One region of the Undibacterium sp. MH2W genome, then DNA from elsewhere that is predicted to be linked to it. Evidence: predicted binding sites of a transcription regulator. Region 1 holds the regulator's gene; each other region holds the start of a gene.
What was found. Region 1 encodes sigma-54, which starts transcription at its own class of promoters, with help from an activator protein. Its sites were predicted from a motif close to TGGCANGNAANCTGCTTT; they were not measured.
Positions count from the first base shown of each region.

Region 2: a site for sigma-54 is predicted at 2,059-2,076, ahead of prpB (methylisocitrate lyase). Genes of this name have one in related genera too.
Region 3: a site for sigma-54 is predicted at 2,568-2,585, ahead of ACO0K2_RS01450 (pilin). Genes of this name have one in related genera too.
Region 4: a site for sigma-54 is predicted at 2,141-2,158, ahead of ACO0K2_RS01300 (circularly permuted type 2 ATP-grasp protein). Genes of this name have one in related genera too.

Region 1 is NZ_JBMPPA010000002.1:646,514-651,021, forward strand. Features, by position in the region: gene ACO0K2_RS07195 (enoyl-CoA hydratase/isomerase family protein) at 1-989, opposite strand, end outside; gene hpf (ribosome hibernation-promoting factor, HPF/YfiA family) at 1,157-1,504, opposite strand; gene ACO0K2_RS07205 (RNA polymerase factor sigma-54) at 1,614-3,098, opposite strand; gene lptB (LPS export ABC transporter ATP-binding protein) at 3,109-3,873, opposite strand; gene lptA (lipopolysaccharide transport periplasmic protein LptA) at 3,905-4,471, opposite strand.
Region 2 is NZ_JBMPPA010000008.1:42,735-47,242, reverse strand. Features, by position in the region: gene ACO0K2_RS16655 (response regulator transcription factor) at 1-105, opposite strand, end outside; gene prpR (propionate catabolism operon regulatory protein PrpR) at 226-1,830, opposite strand; gene prpB (methylisocitrate lyase) at 2,178-3,068, shown strand; gene prpC (bifunctional 2-methylcitrate synthase/citrate synthase) at 3,219-4,373, shown strand.
Region 3 is NZ_JBMPPA010000001.1:329,627-334,134, forward strand. Features, by position in the region: gene ACO0K2_RS01445 (fused MFS/spermidine synthase) at 1-1,915, opposite strand, end outside; gene ACO0K2_RS01450 (pilin) at 2,073-2,525, opposite strand; gene tfpZ (TfpX/TfpZ family type IV pilin accessory protein) at 3,019-3,789, shown strand; gene ACO0K2_RS01460 (Wzy polymerase domain-containing protein) at 3,919-4,508, shown strand, end outside.
Region 4 is NZ_JBMPPA010000001.1:288,238-292,745, forward strand. Features, by position in the region: gene ACO0K2_RS01295 (alpha-E domain-containing protein) at 1-588, opposite strand, end outside; gene ACO0K2_RS01300 (circularly permuted type 2 ATP-grasp protein) at 674-2,107, opposite strand; gene ACO0K2_RS01305 (sodium:solute symporter family protein) at 2,432-4,471, opposite strand; gene ACO0K2_RS01310 (DUF4212 domain-containing protein) at 4,468-4,508, opposite strand, start outside.

The sequences.
Region 1 (4,508 bases):
TGTGGTTGATTATCTTTGTCGACAACCAACGCACGAACACCTTCTACGACTTCACCATGCTTGAAACAGTGACGAACCATGGTTCTTTCCATGCGCAGACAATCTGACACCGTCATGTTGGCGCTGCGGCGCAGTTGCTCCAATGTCACGCTCATGAGCAATGGTGAGCGTTTTTCCATCGTGGCGACGGTTGTCTGAGCGAAGGTGCTATCGCTGGCTTTCAGACGCTCTGTGATAGCAGGGACACTATCGCCGATGAACAAGGCATCAATCTCTGTACGATGTGTGGCCAGTTTGCTTTGCGTTGGGTCGATTTGCGTTGCAAAGGGAGCGGCGAAATTGTGAATCGCTTGACGCCAATCAGTCGTATCGTGATTGCTGAAAAGCGCCATCAACGCGGGAATCTCCGTTGTTGGAATAAACACATCAGCAAGGCCTGCATAGAGGGCGTCCGCCGCACCAATGATCTCTCCGCTTAAGCCCAGATACGTACCGATTTGGCCAGGTGTGTGTGATAAGAAGTAACCACCTCCTACATCGGGGAAGAGTCCGATATTCACCTCTGGCATCGCCATTTTCGTGCGTTCAGTGACGATGCGTACGCAGGCGTCTTGGCCTGCTTGTGCGATACCCATGCCTCCACCCATCACAACGCCATTCATGATGGCGATGTAAGGCTTCGGATAAAAATGAATTAAATGATTTAATGCATATTCTTCCGTAAAAAAATCTTCTAAGAGTGCACTATCACCCTTCGGGGATGCTGTGCCAACATCATAAAAAAAGCGAATGTCACCACCCGCGCACAAGGCCTTTTCGCTACTGCTATGAATAACGACAGCACGAATTTGTGCGTCATCGCGCCATTGTAAGAGACTAGCGGTGATGGCACGAACCATCTCTAGTGAAAGCGAGTTGAGTGCTTTGGGGCGGTCTAGCGTAATAAACCCAATATGATTATTAACGGAGGTGATAACGTGTTCGCTCATAGGATGACCAATAGAATAATGGTGATGAAGCCCTTATTTTATGCTGGGCTGGATGTGGCGTCACGCGCTTTTGGCACTGCGACAGAAAGCGTTACGCAAACAAAAAAGGACGCTCTATTGCGTCCTTTGTTGGTTGCCTCTGACTTCGCAGGGCGCTCATGAGGTGCTTATGATGCCGATGCCGGATCAGGCATGTGTTTGATGGCATCGTGGTGATGTTCCTGAATCTTGTCTTTGTGTTTAATCACTTGACGATCCAGTTTATCGACCAATGCATCAATGGCAGCATACAAATCATGTGCCAAACTCTCAACGTGGATATCTTTACCACTGATGTGCAGGTTGATATCTGCCTTGTGACGTTTTTCTTTTTCCCGGAGCTTGTCTACCGTCAGAATGACGGCAATATCAATGACTTGATCGAAGTGGCGCCGTACCCTTTCCAACTTGGTATGCACGTATTCGCGAATTGCAGGAGTTACTTCGACGTGATGTCCACTGATGGTGAGATTCATACTGTGCTCCTATAGTGATGTTACATGCTACAACAATGCGCTCGATTCATTCAAAATGTGTTGAGCTAAATCATATATAGCAATCTAAGCCGTAAATACAAGGACAAACTTATAAAGATTTACGCATACTCACTGGAGGAATTTTCAAGGCTTCGCGGTATTTGGCGACTGTCCGTCGGGCAATTACCATGCCCTGTTCACCCAGCATGTCTGCGATTTTACTGTCAGAGAGTGGGTTCTTCTGGTCTTCTGCTCCTATCAACTGCTTGATGAGTGCTCGTATCGCGGTGGACGATGCTTCTCCCCCGGTTTCCGTCGCGACATGGCTGCCGAAAAAATATTTCAACTCAAACATGCCATGTGGGGTCAACATGTATTTTTGGGTCGTTACACGAGAAATGGTGCTCTCGTGTAATCCTAGTGTATCAGCTATTTCGCGCAAAACAAGGGGGCGCATCGCAACTGCACCGTGTGTGAAAAAATTACGCTGTCTTTCTACTATCGCTTGTGCAACGCGCAAGATGGTTTCGAAACGTTGGCGCATATTTTTGATCAACCAGCGTGCTTCCTGAAGTTGCGTAGAGAGACCATTTTCTCCGCGGTGCTGACGCATCATGTTGGCATAAATACTGCTCACGCGTAGCTTGGGCATCACGTCTTGATTGAGGACAACCTGCCAACCGTGAGCCGTTTTTTTAACAATGACATCAGGGACAACATAGTCCGAACTGCTCTTAGCAAATTCGCTACCAGGACGTGGTTTGCAAGCACGAATCACGATTTGTGCTTCGCGCAAATCTTCGTCATCGCAATCAAAAATTTTCTTTAATTTTGTAAAGTCACGCTGTGCAAATAAATTTAATTGATTTTCAACAATATTTAACGCAAGGCGACGCGTCACGAATGGAATATCAGGTAAACGTTTTATCTGCAAAGCAAGACATTCTGCTGGGCACCGCGCACCAACGCCAGCAGGATCAAAGCTTTGCACCATCGACAAGGCAAACGTCAGTTCTTCTGGTTCGACGGTCAATTCAATTGGCAGACTGGCATGGATTTCATCTAATGTTTCACTCAGATAACCATTGTCATCAATCGCATCAATGATCAGTTCCACCAGTGCAAGATCGCGCGGTTCACGTAAATTCAAGCGCATCTGTTCCAGCAAATGCTCACGCAGACCAATATGCGCAGCTTCTAGCTGACGTTGTCCATCATCATCTTCCGCATTGTATTGGCTTGCTGGCGCATCGTTGAAGCTCCATTCTTCTTCGTTGGCACTCACGCTGTCGTTGATCGCAAATTCGGTGTCAGAAGACGTCTCTACTGTCGTTGCGGTCGTCGCTTGTAGGTCGGGTACTTCCATGCCTGCATCGGGGGTGGCACTGGCAGTGTTAATACCGCCGTCAGCCAAAAGCCGAACTGCATTGTCCATAGGATCATCGACCCGTTCGAGCAACGGGTTTTCGATGAGGAGGGTCTCTAGCTCTTGATGCAATTCGAGGGTCGATAATTGCAGCAATCGGATGGATTGTTGCAATTGCGGCGTGAGAGCAAGATGCTGAGATGTGCGGAGTTGCAGACTTTGTTTCATGATGCTTCCGTCACATGCGGAAATGCTCTCCTAGGTACACGCGTCTGACGGATTCATTTTCAATGATATCGTCGGGCTTACCGCTGGCCAATACGGCACCTTGGTTGATAATGTAGGCGTGGTCACAAATACCAAGAGTTTCACGCACGTTGTGATCGGTGATCAACACACCGATACCGCGTTCTTTCAAGAAGCGGACAATACGTTGAATCTCAATCACTGCAATCGGATCAACGCCTGCAAAGGGCTCGTCAAGCAACACAAACCGTGGATTCGTTGCCAATGCTCTTGCAATCTCAACGCGTCGCCGTTCACCACCTGATAACGAGAGCGCCTGGTTCTCGCGGATTTTTTCAATCTGCAAATCGGCCAGTAAGGCGTTGAGACGTGTATCGATGTCAGCCTTGGATAAATATTTATTATTTTTATCTTTTTGAATCTCTAACACGGCGCGGATATTTTCTTCCACGGTGAGTTTTCTAAAAACAGAGGCTTCTTGAGGCAGGTAGGACAAACCCAGTACTGCACGTTCATGAATCGCGAGACCGGAAGCGGGGATGCCATCGATTGTGATATTGCCACCATCAGAAGGGACTAAACCCACAATCATGTAAAAAGACGTGGTTTTACCTGCTCCGTTGGGGCCGAGTAGTCCAACGACTTCGCCACTCTTGACGGACAACGAGACGTCTCTCACTACTTGTCGCGCACCGTAGCGTTTTTTCAGACCTTTGACCACCAGCGTGCTGGTTGTTTCTGATGTATTGGTTGGCATCTTGGTTTTCTTGTATTTTTGTGTTTTGTCGTTATTTATCGGCTTTAGGTTGAATCGTCAGGCGAATTCTGCCGCTGCCAGAGACTGCCTTACCGCTGCTCGTATTTGAGCCCACAAAAACATCGTTTTTACTATCGTAAGACAAGTATTCGCCTTCTTGTTCGTCGGTGACCTTGGTACCTTCGAGGTAGCGAACTTTGGCAGCCGAGATAAATTTAATCAACTCAGTTTTCTCGTCATACTCTGCGTGCTCTGCCTCGCCCTCTACCCAGAGGTCTGAGCCACCGTCACGCTTTTGACGAAAGCTCACTTTACCACCTGCTTTGCTGAAGAGCTTCACATTTTGAAATTCATCGGGCGATTTTGTGGCAATAGCACGTTCTGCTCTAACGACGAGCGAGCCTTTGGTGATATGCACATCACCAAAGGCTGTTGTTACGTTTGTTTTTCCATCACTAGTGAGATGGTCGGCTTCGATTACCATTTCTTTTTTGCTGTCCGCTTTCTCAGCGTGGGCTGGTAATGCGGCTGAGGTCAAGAAGCCAACCAATAATAGTGAGTGAATCATCTGACGAGGAGAAAGGAGAGTCAGGCGCATGGTTTACTTTCTAAGGGGGTGTCTGTTCAGGTAAATG
Region 2 (4,508 bases), on a different contig from region 1:
GCAACCAGCTTCGACAATTTCCCAGTCGGGTTGAACTGCCTTGATGTGGGCACGGATCACCATGCGAGAGACTTTGCTGTCATCAACGATAAGAAGTTTTTTCATGAGTTTTTATTGGATCGTGAGTAGACAATGACGGTGGTGCTGTTGCACTTGTATATATGTATATCTTTCCAGCCGCATTTTACCTTACTGTATAACAAAAATTATACGCAGGATGTTCAATTAATGTTTCTTAAGCTTTCGCCAAAGCGTTGTTCGGCTGATTCCTAGAAATGCAGCAGCTGCTTCCCTGTTGTAATCGAACTGTTTGAGTACTTGCTCTATGGAAATATCCTCGGATTCGTTGTTTGTTTGCACAGCGGGTTGGGGTGCGACCGCTGTTTTTGTATTGAGTTCAGGGAGAATTTTCCGCGCAAATCCTGCAGTGAGCGCCTGGAGTGGTTCGGCGCTTAAGAATAAGCCAAGGCGTTCCATCATGTTGCGTAATTCACGTACATTCCCGGGCCATTGATATTGTTCAAATAAATCGCGACAAGACGATAACTCTGCGTGCAAGTTGATATGGGGACGCGCACCGATGTTTGCTAATGCATGTTTGAGTGTCCACTCTGCAAGTGGCAAAATATCTTCTGGCCGCTCTCGGAGGCTTGGCATAGGGAGTCGTAGAACCGCTAATCGGTAGAATAGATCAGCTCTGAAACGTCCTTCTTTGATTCGGGTATCCAAATCACAATGCGTCGCGCTGACGATACGAACGTCGACAGGAATGGGTCGAACACCACCGACGCGAACCACTTCACGTTCTTCAAGAACACGCAATAAGCGCGTTTGTAGACTGAGGGGCATTTCACCTATTTCATCGAGAAACAGCGTTCCCCGATGCGCTGCTTCAAACAAGCCCGCATGTCCCCCGCGTCGCGAACCAGTGAATGCGCCTTCCTCATAGCCAAAAAGTTCGGATTCGAGCAGGCTCTCTGCAATCGCGCCACAATTGACGGCAACGAATGGTTGACGCGCACGTGGACTTTCTCTGTGTATCGCTTGTGCCGCGAGTTCTTTGCCTGTGCCCGTTTCTCCTTGTAGTAACACCGTGGCAGGCGAACGTGCATAGAGCGTGATTGCCCTGCGTGTCGCTTGCATTGCCGGAGAGTCGCCTCGGAGATCGCGTAAATCGTGTCTGGCGCGTAGCGCTTCGGTTGCGGTGTGTCGGCGGCCCCGGTTGGTTTCGAGCTGCGTGAGCCGAGCAAGTTCTAGTGCATTGTCAAAGGATTGCCGTATCGATGTCGCAGAGTACATGAAGATGCCTGTTAATCCTGCTTCTTCGGCGAGATCGGTGATCAAGCCTGCGCCAACGATGGCTTGAATTCCACTGGCTTTGAGTTCGCTGATTTGTGCTCTGGCATCTTCTTCCGTGACATAAGTGCGTTGTTCGAGGTGAAAGCCAAAGGTGGTTTTAAAGTCGACCAACTCAGGCATCGTTTCTTGGTAAGTGATAATGCCGATAGATGAGGAGACTTTTCTTGCTCTCGCTAAACCCTGCATCACATCAAAGCCGCTCGCCTTGGCAATGACCACCGGCACTGGAAGGCGATTTTTCAAATAAGCGCCGTTTGACCCCGCGGCGATAACGACGTCACAGCGTTCTGTTTGCAGGCGCTCGCGGATGTGCTGGACGGCCTCTTCAAACCCCATGTGCAAAGGAACAATGTCGGCATTGGCGTCGTATTCCACCATGATGTCCCGAAACATATCAAACAATCTGGAAATGGAGACGGTCCAAATGACAGGTCTGTCTTGCGGATCGCGTGGCGGGTTATGTGGCTTCATGGGCGTCTCATTGTGACTGACGGGGGAGGCTTGGCGTGTGCATTTTATATCACGCAACATGTTTCATGAAATGTTTCAAGAATATGTAATGAAACATGTTGCGTTTCAAATGAAACGTATTATGGAGCGCAATGTGAGGTAAATGTAACTTGAAATGCGGTAGTTCTGACGCATAAGTGCTTGATTTTTATCGATGTGCGGCTAATCTACCTCACGGTTGGTGCGCATTGGCACGCTGATTGCATAATGGGTAGTGAATTCTGTTCAACATACGGGACTGGAAGCGATGTGTAATCGATCATTTCTCTTCGCGATCTAGCCTCACTCACCTGAAAGATAACCACGACATGAGTAATTATTCCGCAGGCGCAGCCTTCCGTAAGGCGATGCAAGAAGAATCACCGTTGCAAGTCGTTGGCGCGATCAATGCCAACCATGCTTTGCTGGCCAAACGCGCCGGATTTAAAGCGATTTATTTATCAGGTGGCGGTGTTGCCGCTGGTTCGTTGGGCTTGCCGGATTTGGGTATTTCAAATCTGGATGATGTATTAACCGACGTTCGTCGTATCACTGATGTATGCGATCTGCCATTGCTGGTCGACGTGGATACCGGTTTTGGCTCGTCTGCGTTCAATGTTGCTCGCACAGTGAAATCGATGATCAAATTCGGCGCTGCCGCCATGCACATCGAAGACCAAGTTGGCGCTAAACGTTGTGGACACCGTCCAGGTAAAGAGATCGTCAGCAAGCAAGAAATGGTTGACCGTATCAAGGCAGCCGTTGATGCGCGTACTGACGACAATTTCGTCATCATGGCCCGTACCGATGCATTGGCTGTAGAAGGTCTGGAAGCAGCGATTGAGCGTGCGCAGATGTGTGTGGAAGCTGGCGCTGATATGATTTTCCCAGAGGCAATTACACAGCTTGAGATGTACAAGCAATTTGCCAACGCTGTCAAAGTACCTATCCTCGCCAATATCACTGAGTTTGGTGCGACGCCTTTGTACACCGTTGAAGAATTGAAATCTGCGGATGTCGGTCTCGTTCTGTATCCATTGTCCGCATTCCGCGCAATGAATAAAGCAGCTGAAAACGTCTACACCGCGATCCGTCGCGATGGTACGCAAAAAAATGTGGTCGATACGATGCAAACGCGTATGGAGTTGTATGAGCGTATCAACTACCACGACTTTGAGCAAAAGCTCGATGCTTTGTTTGCGCAGCAAAAATTAAAATAACGTTGAACGACGCGCTCTTCCATCGGGATAGCTGCCATGGGCTCTGTGAGCGCGTAACCACTTATTAATCTGTAACTGGCTTGGGTTTGCTTGCTGTCGCGCAGAGCGCGGGAGCAGCACCGAGCAGTTTTATACAATCTGGAGAAGACGATGACAACCGAAACAACAAGCACATTTAAGCCAAAAAAATCCGTTGCTTTGTCCGGCGTAACCGCTGGCAATACCGCACTCTGTACAGTGGGTAAAACAGGTAACGATTTGCATTACCGTGGCTACGATATTTTGGATGTGGCAGACGCCTGTGAATTCGAAGAAATCGCACACTTACTCGTGCATGGAAAATTGCCGACTGCTGCAGAATTGTCTGCCTACAAAACAAAATTAAAAGCCTTGCGTGGCTTGCCAGCAAACCTCAAGGCAGCATTAGAAACATTGCCTGCATCGTCGCATCCAATGGACGTGATGCGCACTGGCGTCTCCGTATTAGGCTGCACATTGCCAGAGAAAGACGATCATAACGTGCCTGGCGCCCGTGATATCGCTGATCGCTTGATGGCATCCTTGGGTTCCATGCTGCTGTACTGGTACCACTTTAGTCACAATGGCAAACGCATCGATACTGAAACGGACGATGATTCAATCGGTGGTCATTTCCTGCACCTCTTGCATGGCACGAAACCAAGCAAATCGTGGGAAAAAGCGATGCACACATCCCTGATTCTTTACGCAGAACACGAATTTAATGCTTCCACCTTCACTGGTCGTGTCATCGCCGGCACAGGATCGGATATGCATTCTGCAATTACCGGTGCGATTGGCGCGCTGCGCGGACCAAAACATGGTGGCGCAAATGAGGTGGCCTTTGAAATTCAGAAGCGTTACGACAATCCAGATGAAGCAGAAGCGGACATCAAAAAACGCGTCGAAAACAAAGAAGTGGTGATCGGCTTTGGTCATCCTGTGTACACAATCTCTGATCCACGTAACAAAGTGATCAAAGAAGTGGCACGTCATTTGTCAGTAGAAGCGGGCTCGACAAAAATGTTCGATATCGCAGAGCGTCTCGAAACAGTGATGTGGGATATCAAAAAAATGTTCCCGAACTTGGATTGGTTCTCGGCAGTGTCTTATCACATGATGGGTGTGCCAACGGCCATGTTCACACCATTGTTTGTGATTGCACGTACCTCTGGCTGGGCTGCACACATTATTGAACAACGTATCGATAACAAAATCATCCGTCCAAGTGCAAACTATGTGGGTCCGGAAGATTTGAAATTTGTACCATTGAACGAGCGTAAATAAGAACGCGTTCATCAGCGAACTTCATTAAGTCATCGCATGTCATCTTAACCGTGGGGTGCCAGAAGCAATCTGTTTTTGGTGCTCTACGGTGTCAAGAAATTATTTTTCTTTGCTTAGGCAATTGCCTCTGTAGCC
Region 3 (4,508 bases), on a different contig from region 1:
AAAAATTAAGCACTGCAGCGATGAGTGTCGTGTTTGTGATACCAACGTAAGGGATCAACACATAACCACAGATCAAGGCGCCGATTGTGGCTCCTGCTGTATTGGCAAGATAAAGCAGTGCAACTTTGCTACCAATTCGATGTGTTTTTATATTAAGTATTTGTGCAAGCAGAGGCAATGTTGCCCCCATAAGTATCGTCGGTGCGATGAGCACCAGCCCACCGAGACATACTCTGAGCGATAACAAAGCTGGTGAATCTGGTGAGATTCCCTTCGCTACAGACACATAGAGCGTTTGAGTCGCATGAAATAGCGCGGGGGTGGCAATACAATACAGAGCAATCAGACCCTCGATCGCAGCATAGGTGAAAAGGGGTCGTTGCGATTGACTCGCGAACCTTCCACCCAGATACGACCCGATTGCCATTCCACCTAAGAACGTTGAGAGTACTGTCAACGTAGCTGTTGAGGTGCTACCGAAGGTGAGAGCGAGCGTCTTCGCAAATACCACCTGATAAATTAATGCTGCAGCGCCAGAGGCAAAAAACATGACGCTGACTTTTCTTTCCAAAGTCGAAAAGAAAGTCAGTTTGAGACCACGATCGCTAACTGCATTTTCAATCGGTAATGCTGCGAGGTAATTGAAGCGCTTTATGGCAATTGATTGAAAAACCACGACGATGGCTGTCCATCCATTCATCACCCAGCAGAACCATGGATGTTGCTCTGAAAAAGGCACTAGCTCACGCAGTACGACGATCCAAATGAACCAGGTGAGGAATCCACCAATAACAGTCCATTTTCTCTCAGCGTATGACCAAGCAACGGTTTCGGTGCAGAGCGCGATAGCCGCTAGTGTAAAAGGGACGGCTACGATGAGGTCGACCACATAGTGCTCACCTAGGTAGAGAGTAGCGGTCATAGTCAACGCCGTCGCGATAACATAAAGGAGCTTACTCCACCAAGAACTACCAGTGCGCCACCATAGCAAAGTTGACGCTAGCATCCAGCCAAAATGCATAGAAGGCATACCATTTCTTGGCGCAGCTCCTCCTGGTACTAGTTGGATCGGGAAATGGTTCCACTCTTTTAATGAATGAATATATTCATTTGCTCCAAAAATATACTTTGGGCCAGTTACTGGGAAAAAATAATACGCGAAGATCGCGGATCCAGACAAAATCAACCATGTTTTTGCACCAGAAGCGACGTGCGTAGGCATACCGCTTAATTGTTTTAAAGAAACCAATAAAAAACCGATAGGCGTAAAACCGTATGCGATATTTACTAAAACTGGTAGCCAACTGTTGGAGTTTACAATGTGATAGAGGGATGGGACAAAGTTAAGACCACTACTTACATCCCAACGCACTGCGTATAAATCGTAGACAAGCGGGTCGAAAAGGACCCCTAACTCAAATGCGGTAGCAGGAAATGCAAAAAATAAAATAATAACGACAAATAATCGAGATAAATTTTGCTCAAATATCGTGTTACTGGTTGTTCTGAAAATTTTAATTATTTTTATGAAGAGCAAAGTGATGGCTGGAATGCTCATGAGGGCGGTCAAAGTAATGAAGCCATCGACTCCATGTTTTTGTAGCCACGTGAGGGGGTTTCCTACTTTTAGATGCACAGCAACGTAAATAGTGAGCAATGCTCCGGATAGAAAAGCGAGTTGACAGGATTTGACTGATGGTTTTGAACCAATAAAAAGTAAAAGAAAAATCACCGAGAGGCTTTTAAACAATCCAAAAAAAGCACTTGGGCTAAAATCTGGCATATTCCGAATATAAGACTCATATGGCCAGGTATTAAGTTTTAATGTTGCACTGACTAAAAAAATAAAAGTAAAAATGAGTGCGATTTTTTGAGCTGATTTGTAGTCTTCTACACCATTTTTTCTAGATATCATTTTTATTCTTGGTCGTTAGGAGAGTTAGATCTTGTTGATAGTTAAAAACTAGATACTATTGCAATATTCTCGTTTGATTTCTTTAGAGCTTTTCGGTCGAAAAAATCTCAAGTAAAAAAAATAGCCCCATAGGGGCTATTTTTGGAGATCAAACTAATTAATTACCGCGGCAGCTTGCAGGCAAGTAATTAGTTGGGATCGCTGTTGTACCTGTGTTGCAAGTCCAAGTCACTGCGCCACCTGTTGTTGCCGGTGCTGTTGGTGTCAACACAATAGTACCCGAGCTCATTGCTGGTTCCGCAGCAGATGCTGTAGCGGTAATGATACCGGCGCTTTGCGCAACAGATGCGACATACTTCGTGCTTTGTGTAGCAAGAGTTAAAGAAGTCGCTGCAGGGAACGCATTATTGTAAGCGTAGAATTCGGCTACAGCGTCTTTACCAGCAGATGCCGCCAAGATAACTTCGGAAACTTTAGCGCGCACTGTGTAATCTTTATACGCTGGCAATGCAACAGCAGCCAAAATACCGATAATCGCGACAACGATCATCAATTCGATCAGAGTGAAACCTTTTTGTGCTTGAGAAGCAATGCTTTTAGTGATTTTCATTTAAAACTCCTTGAGTGATAGGGAATGAACTACAACGCTGATTAAGCATTTAGTGTGCCAGCTTTCAATTAGCTACAATAATTAAGATTTTATTAATAAAATAAATATAAAAATAGTCGAATGTTCCCGATGTTTCTTTTTTAATTTAGCTTTGTTCGTGCATGCTTCGTAGAGGGAAGATGAGTGAAGGAAAAAAATCCACGACGCAATTTTATAGTTGTCCGCTTCGACGTGACAAAAAACGTCAATTATTTGAGAGTGACAAAATTTGGCGGTCGGTGACCTGTTATCGGCCAAATTTGGGGAGTATGTGAAGACGTCTGGCAAATCTTTATTTAATTCAGATTTTAAAAAGATAAATTTTCTGAGTGATTGACGTTGAGCAGTCGCCGGCGTTAATGTCTCGATTTTCTGAGTTGGCTTAGAAAGGAATTGTAGTGAAGATGACTTGTGTTTTTAGCTTTTACAACTTTTTTCTTTTCCATTGTTTATCATGACTAGTAAATTCAACATTCAATCTCGTCTGAAAGCTTCGGGTATTCACCTTGCTCTTTCTGTAACCATTGCGGCTTTAGTCGCCGCTATCGTGTTTTTAGTTTGGTATCCGGTTCCCTATGACACAATTTGTGGTGGTTTAAATCTTTTAATGTTGGTATGTTCCGTTGATATTGTGTTAGGACCACTTCTTACTTTCGTCGTTTTCGACGTCCGAAAGAAAAAATCAGTCCTCGTGCGTGACTTGGCTGTCATTGGCCTTGTTCAATTGGTAGCGCTGACATACGGTGTGCATACAGTCTATATCGCACGCCCGGTCGCGATTGTTTTCGAAGGCGGTAAGCGATTTCGAGTGGTTACGAATGTAGAAGTTCAAACGGAAGAGCTCCCGAAAGCTTTACCTCAGTTCCGAAGCTTGTCAATGACTGGACCTGTATTAATGAACACTCGAACTGTTAGTGATAGTGAAAATTATGATGCCGTCATGGGCGCATTGGCCGGCGCGGATATTGGCACACGTCCCAGCTTCTGGGTGCCCTATGAAGGTCATGAGCAAGAAGTGATCAAAGCTGGTAAGCCGTTGGATCGGTTGTTGAAGCAATATGCAAGTTCAACCGAGACGATTGATGCGATGATTCGCCATGCGGGGCTTACGCGTGAAACGACTCGCTATCTACCTCTGGTTTCTCGACGGGTGACGTGGACGGTTCTGATTGATGCAAATCATGGCAAGATTATTGGCTTTTTGCCATTGGAAGGCTATTTTTAGCGGTCAGTGAGGGTGTTGCCTTTGCTCCAATGCGAAGGTGTTTACCGGTCTGCGGTTCGTGGGTCTGGTGGTGTCATTAAGGGGTGCGACTGATCTGAAAGGCAATGTCAGTCGCATTTTATTTTGTTGGTGATTTTATTGGGTGTGGTCGAAGTGATGGGTTTATCGAAGTGGACGACAGGAGCAGTCGGAACAGATCGCAAATCGGATCTGGTATATGCCATCCTAGGTGTTGGGTTGTTGTTATCTTTTATCCTGCCTTGGCATGTTCATCCGCTCAGAAGCTATTACCACGATCTGAGTAGTATCGCGGGTGTACTTTTATGCGCGGCGAGTATGGCATGGTTTGCACGCGGTCGTCAGCTGATGCTGCAGGTGCCTGCGTTGATATTGTTTCCGATCGCGATGGTGCTGATCATCGCCATCGATGTTTGCTTTCCGAACAGAACGGCTTGGTTTGATGTGTTGATCCCGATTCAGTATTTCTTGATGATGGCTGTATCGATTGTGCTTGGTGCATCGTTGACGTCAACCGAGCGTGGTCGTGATGATTTTTGCGTCATGGTGGCGAGTGTCTTTTTGATTGCGGCGATGCTTTCTTTTGTGATGCAGTTGATTCAGGTTGCCGGGATTGATGTTTCGCCAGCAGTGATGTATCTGCCATTTACCAAAAATTTAGGGCGCCCCTATGCCAATCTTGCTCAGCCAAATCAATTGGC
Region 4 (4,508 bases), on a different contig from region 1:
TTGCATGACTTGATGGTTGCGCTCCACCTCGTTGATACTATGAAACTTCACGTCCAGAATCCGTGCCGTGTTATCTGCACGCTCTAAGAATGTACCTAAACGAATAAAGTGGACCGCCTCGTCTTTAAGCATCGTGCCCAGTGTCACGCCGCGTGACAGGTGGGAACGGAATTTCACCCATTCAAAAAACTGACCGGGATCTTGTTCTAGCATACCACTGGCCAGCTTTTCTTGGACTTCTAGCCACGTCGCATTTTGTGTCTCCCACACCTCGGTGGTGAGTGTCCCACGTACGGCACGAGCATTTTCGCGGGCTTCTTTCAGACACGATGCAATCGACGATGGATTCATGGGATCGCGAACCATAAAATCGAGCACGTCTTTTTTGGTCAGGATGCCATAGTGATGATCGAATGCTGATTGCAATTCAGAAATGCCCAACATCGCACGCCATCCGTGTTCTGCATTTTCTGCTGATTGCGGCAACATGGATGTCTGGACATTCACGTCCAGCATCCGTGCGGTGTTTTCGGCGCGTTCGGTATAACGAGCCATCCAAAATAAATGATCAGCGGTACGACTTAGCATGGTAGTTCCTAGCGCGCCACGAGTGACGCCGTAAAATCATAATGGTATTGAGTCATCCAGTAACCGAGGTGCATCACTGGCTGGATTATTTTTCTAGAATCCACGTATCTTTCGTGCCGCCACCTTGAGAGGAATTGACGACCAGTGATCCTTCTTGTAACGCGACACGTGTGAGTCCACCCGGTACCATTGAAATCGTTTTACCCGACAAGACAAAGGGGCGTAAATCAATATGTCGTGGTGCAATCCCATTCTCAACAAACGTCGGACATGCAGACAGGGCGAGCGTTGGCTGCGCAATGTAGCCGTCGGGTTTGGCAATAATACGCTGACGGAAATCTTCAATTTGTTGCTTTGTTGACGCAGGACCGACCAACATACCGTAGCCACCGGCACCATGCACTTCTTTGACAACCAAATCAGCCAGATTCGCCAGCGTGTAAGACAAATCTGCAGGCTTGCGGCATTGATAGGTAGGCACGTTATTGAGAATCGGTTCTTCGGAGAGATAAAACTTGATCATATCCGGCACATACGGATAAATCGATTTATCATCAGCGACGCCGGTACCAATTGCGTTGGCCAAGGTCACGCGACCCGAACGATAGACAGATAACAAACCCGGTACACCCAACGAAGAATCCGGACGGAACGCGAGTGGATCTAAGAAGTCATCATCGATACGGCGATAAATGACATCGACGCGTTTCGGACCACGCGTTGTTCGCATATACACCGCGTTATCGTTGACAAACAAGTCTTTCCCTTCAACCAGCTCCACACCCATTTGTTGTGCGAGAAACGCATGCTCAAAATAGGCAGAGTTGTACATGCCCGGTGTCATGACAACGACGGTTGGGTTATCAACACCGACCGGCGCGACAGACCGTAAATTATCCAACAGCATGTCAGGATAATGATCGACTGGTGCAATTTTATTGCTGCTGAATAATTCCGGAAACAGTCGCATCATCATTTTGCGATCTTCCAGCATGTAAGACACGCCAGAGGGAACACGCAAGTTATCTTCGAGCACATAAAATTCACCAGCACCAGCACGGACGATATCGACACCAGCAATGTGGGCATAGATATCGGAGGCCACGGAGATACCTTGCATCTCTGGGCGATACTGCGCGTTTTTGTAGATCTGGTCTGGCGGAATAATGCCTGCCTTGATGATGTTCTGATCATGATAAACGTCATGAATGAACATATTGAGCGCTTGAACGCGTTGCACTAAACCTGCTTGCAACTGTTGCCACTCATGCGCTGGAATAATCCGGGGAATAATATCGAAAGGAATCAGACGCTCAGTTCCTGCGTCATCGCCGTAGACTGCGAAGGTGATACCAACGCGTCGGAAACTCAGATCGGCTTCAGCACGTTTGCGCTGCAAACGCTCCGGTGTTTGCTGCTTCAACCACAAATCAAAATCGCGGTAGTGTTCTCGCGTTAAGTTCGCTGTGTCGGGGCTGCTTGTTACATCAGCAGTCATTTCATTAAAAAATTTTGCCATGTTAAATTTCCGCGAGTGCTGTTGATGCTGACTATATCAAGAAGCGTGCCAGATCATCGTCAATGAGAGGACTGATAGCAGACTGTATTGGCTGGGAAAAATGACAAAGAAGGCACAAGGCGATCGTCTTGTTGTCAGCTACCCATGCGGAAGCGCCAGTACAGTGCCATCCATCAGGATTAAATCACTGATCCAAAATGGCTCTCGGAAAGTGCGTCAGTGATACAAGCATGACGGAGATTGCGTGCGCATCCAAAAAAGCAGCGCGCAGAAGACCATACCACACTGTCTATGAGACGATTTTGTGTCAGTCCTATTTTTATATCAAGGCGCGCGGATATAGTCAATCAATTCGAGTGTATGTGTATCTGGTTTGGGCGTGAAGATGCTAACGAGTGCCATGGCGAGAAATCCCGCTGGTACTCCAAACACACCTGCTGAGATTGGTGCGATGTGCCACCATTGATTGTGAATGTTGCCGCCGAACAATGGATGGGTGTACAGCATGTAAAAAACGCACACACCAAACCCAGTGATAATGCCGGCGATTGCACCTTGGTGGTTCGTTCTTTTCCAGAAAATGCCCAATACCAGTGCAGGAAAGAGCGCCGATGCAGCAACCGAAAATGCTGCACCAACAAGTGACAAAATATCCGCTGGTTTTAACGACGCGACATAGGCTGCAAACAGCGCCACAACCAGCAAGAACAGTTTTGAGATAGTCACGCGCTTTTGTGTTGATGCAGAAGGATCAACCATCTTGTAGTAAATGTCGTGCGATAAAGAATTAGAGATGGTCAGCAATAAACCATCCGCGGTTGATAATGCCGCGGCCAAACCACCCGCAGCAACCAATCCGGAAATCACGTACGGCAAACCAGAAATCTCAGGTGTCGCGAGGACAATAATGTCACCATCGATGTTGATCTCGGAGAGTTGCACAATACCATCTTTATTGATATCAATGATGCTAACGAGAGGGTTCAATTTATCGATATTCGCCCAGTAGGTGACCCATGAAGGTAGCTCCGAAAATTTACTTCCAACGAGGGATGTGTAGATGTCGTATTTCAGCAGAATAGCGAGTGCTGGGATCGTGATGTAGAGCAGCATGATGAAAAACAAAGACCAAAAAACAGAATCTCTGCTCTCGGTAACCGAGGGTGTTGTGTAATATCGTGTTAATACATGGGGTAATGCAGCGGTTCCCATCATCAAGCACAGTACCAGCGCGAGAAAATTATTTCTCTTGTCATCTGATTCTGAGGCTGTTTTTGCTGCATAAGGTGTGTATTGTGAAAATCCTGCCTGAGCCTTCGCTAAATACGTGTTCTGCATCTCAGTCCACCGCTGGCGTGCTTCTTCAGGACTTGCTGGATAATTGGCGAGCGCTCTTGTTGCGTTTTTAATCTCAATCAAACTGCCTGCACCATTTTTTAATGTTTCCAGTGTGGTGACCAACTCTGTGCGACCACTTTCCCATGATGCGGGTAAATGCTGAATTTTTTCCTGAAATTCGTTGGCCCTTAGTTTGTAAATTGCGCGCACATCTTTTTCCTTTGGATCATTCTCAAAGGTTTTTTCTAAGTGACTTATTTTGGGTAAGAAAGAGCCATAGGCGATTTGTGGCAGTGGATTGTCACTATGCTTGATCGACAACCAAATCACCGGAATCATGAATGCGACCAAAATAATGATGTATTGCGCAACCTGCGTCCACGTAATCGCACGCATGCCACCCAAAAATGAACACACCAGAATACTGGCTAGCCCTAAAAAAATACCGACAGAGAAATCAACACCCGTAAAACGCGAAGTAATCAGGCCGACGCCATAAATTTGAGCGACGACATAAATGAAAGAAATAATGACCGTGGCAAAGACAGCGAGTAAGCGCACAAGATTGCTATCGTTTTTTCCTGCAAAACGCGCCCCAAGAAAATCTGGAATTGTGTATTGCCCGAATTTTCGAATATAGGGTGCGATGAGCATCGCTACCAAACAAAAACCGCCCGTCCACCCGACGATATAGGCAAAGCCATCAAAGCCTTGCAGATACAACCCACCCGCCAAACTTAAAAAACTTGCCGCCGACATCCAGTCTGCCGCTGTTGCCATGCCATTAAAGACAGCGGGAACACGGCGTCCAGCGACATAGTATTCGGTGATATCCGAGGTGCGGCATAGCACACCAATCCCGGCGTAAATAATGATGGTCACAAACATGAAAAGATAACCGATCCATGAACGTGGCACACCTTCTCGCTCTAAGATGGCGAGACTAATCAGAAAGACGAAAAAGAGCAGCGTGTACCACGTATAGTATTTCGTCAGCCGTCTGGAAAAACGATGATCCGCCATCAATGTTTCTCCTTGGATGTGGTGCGTGTAATCCAGCGCA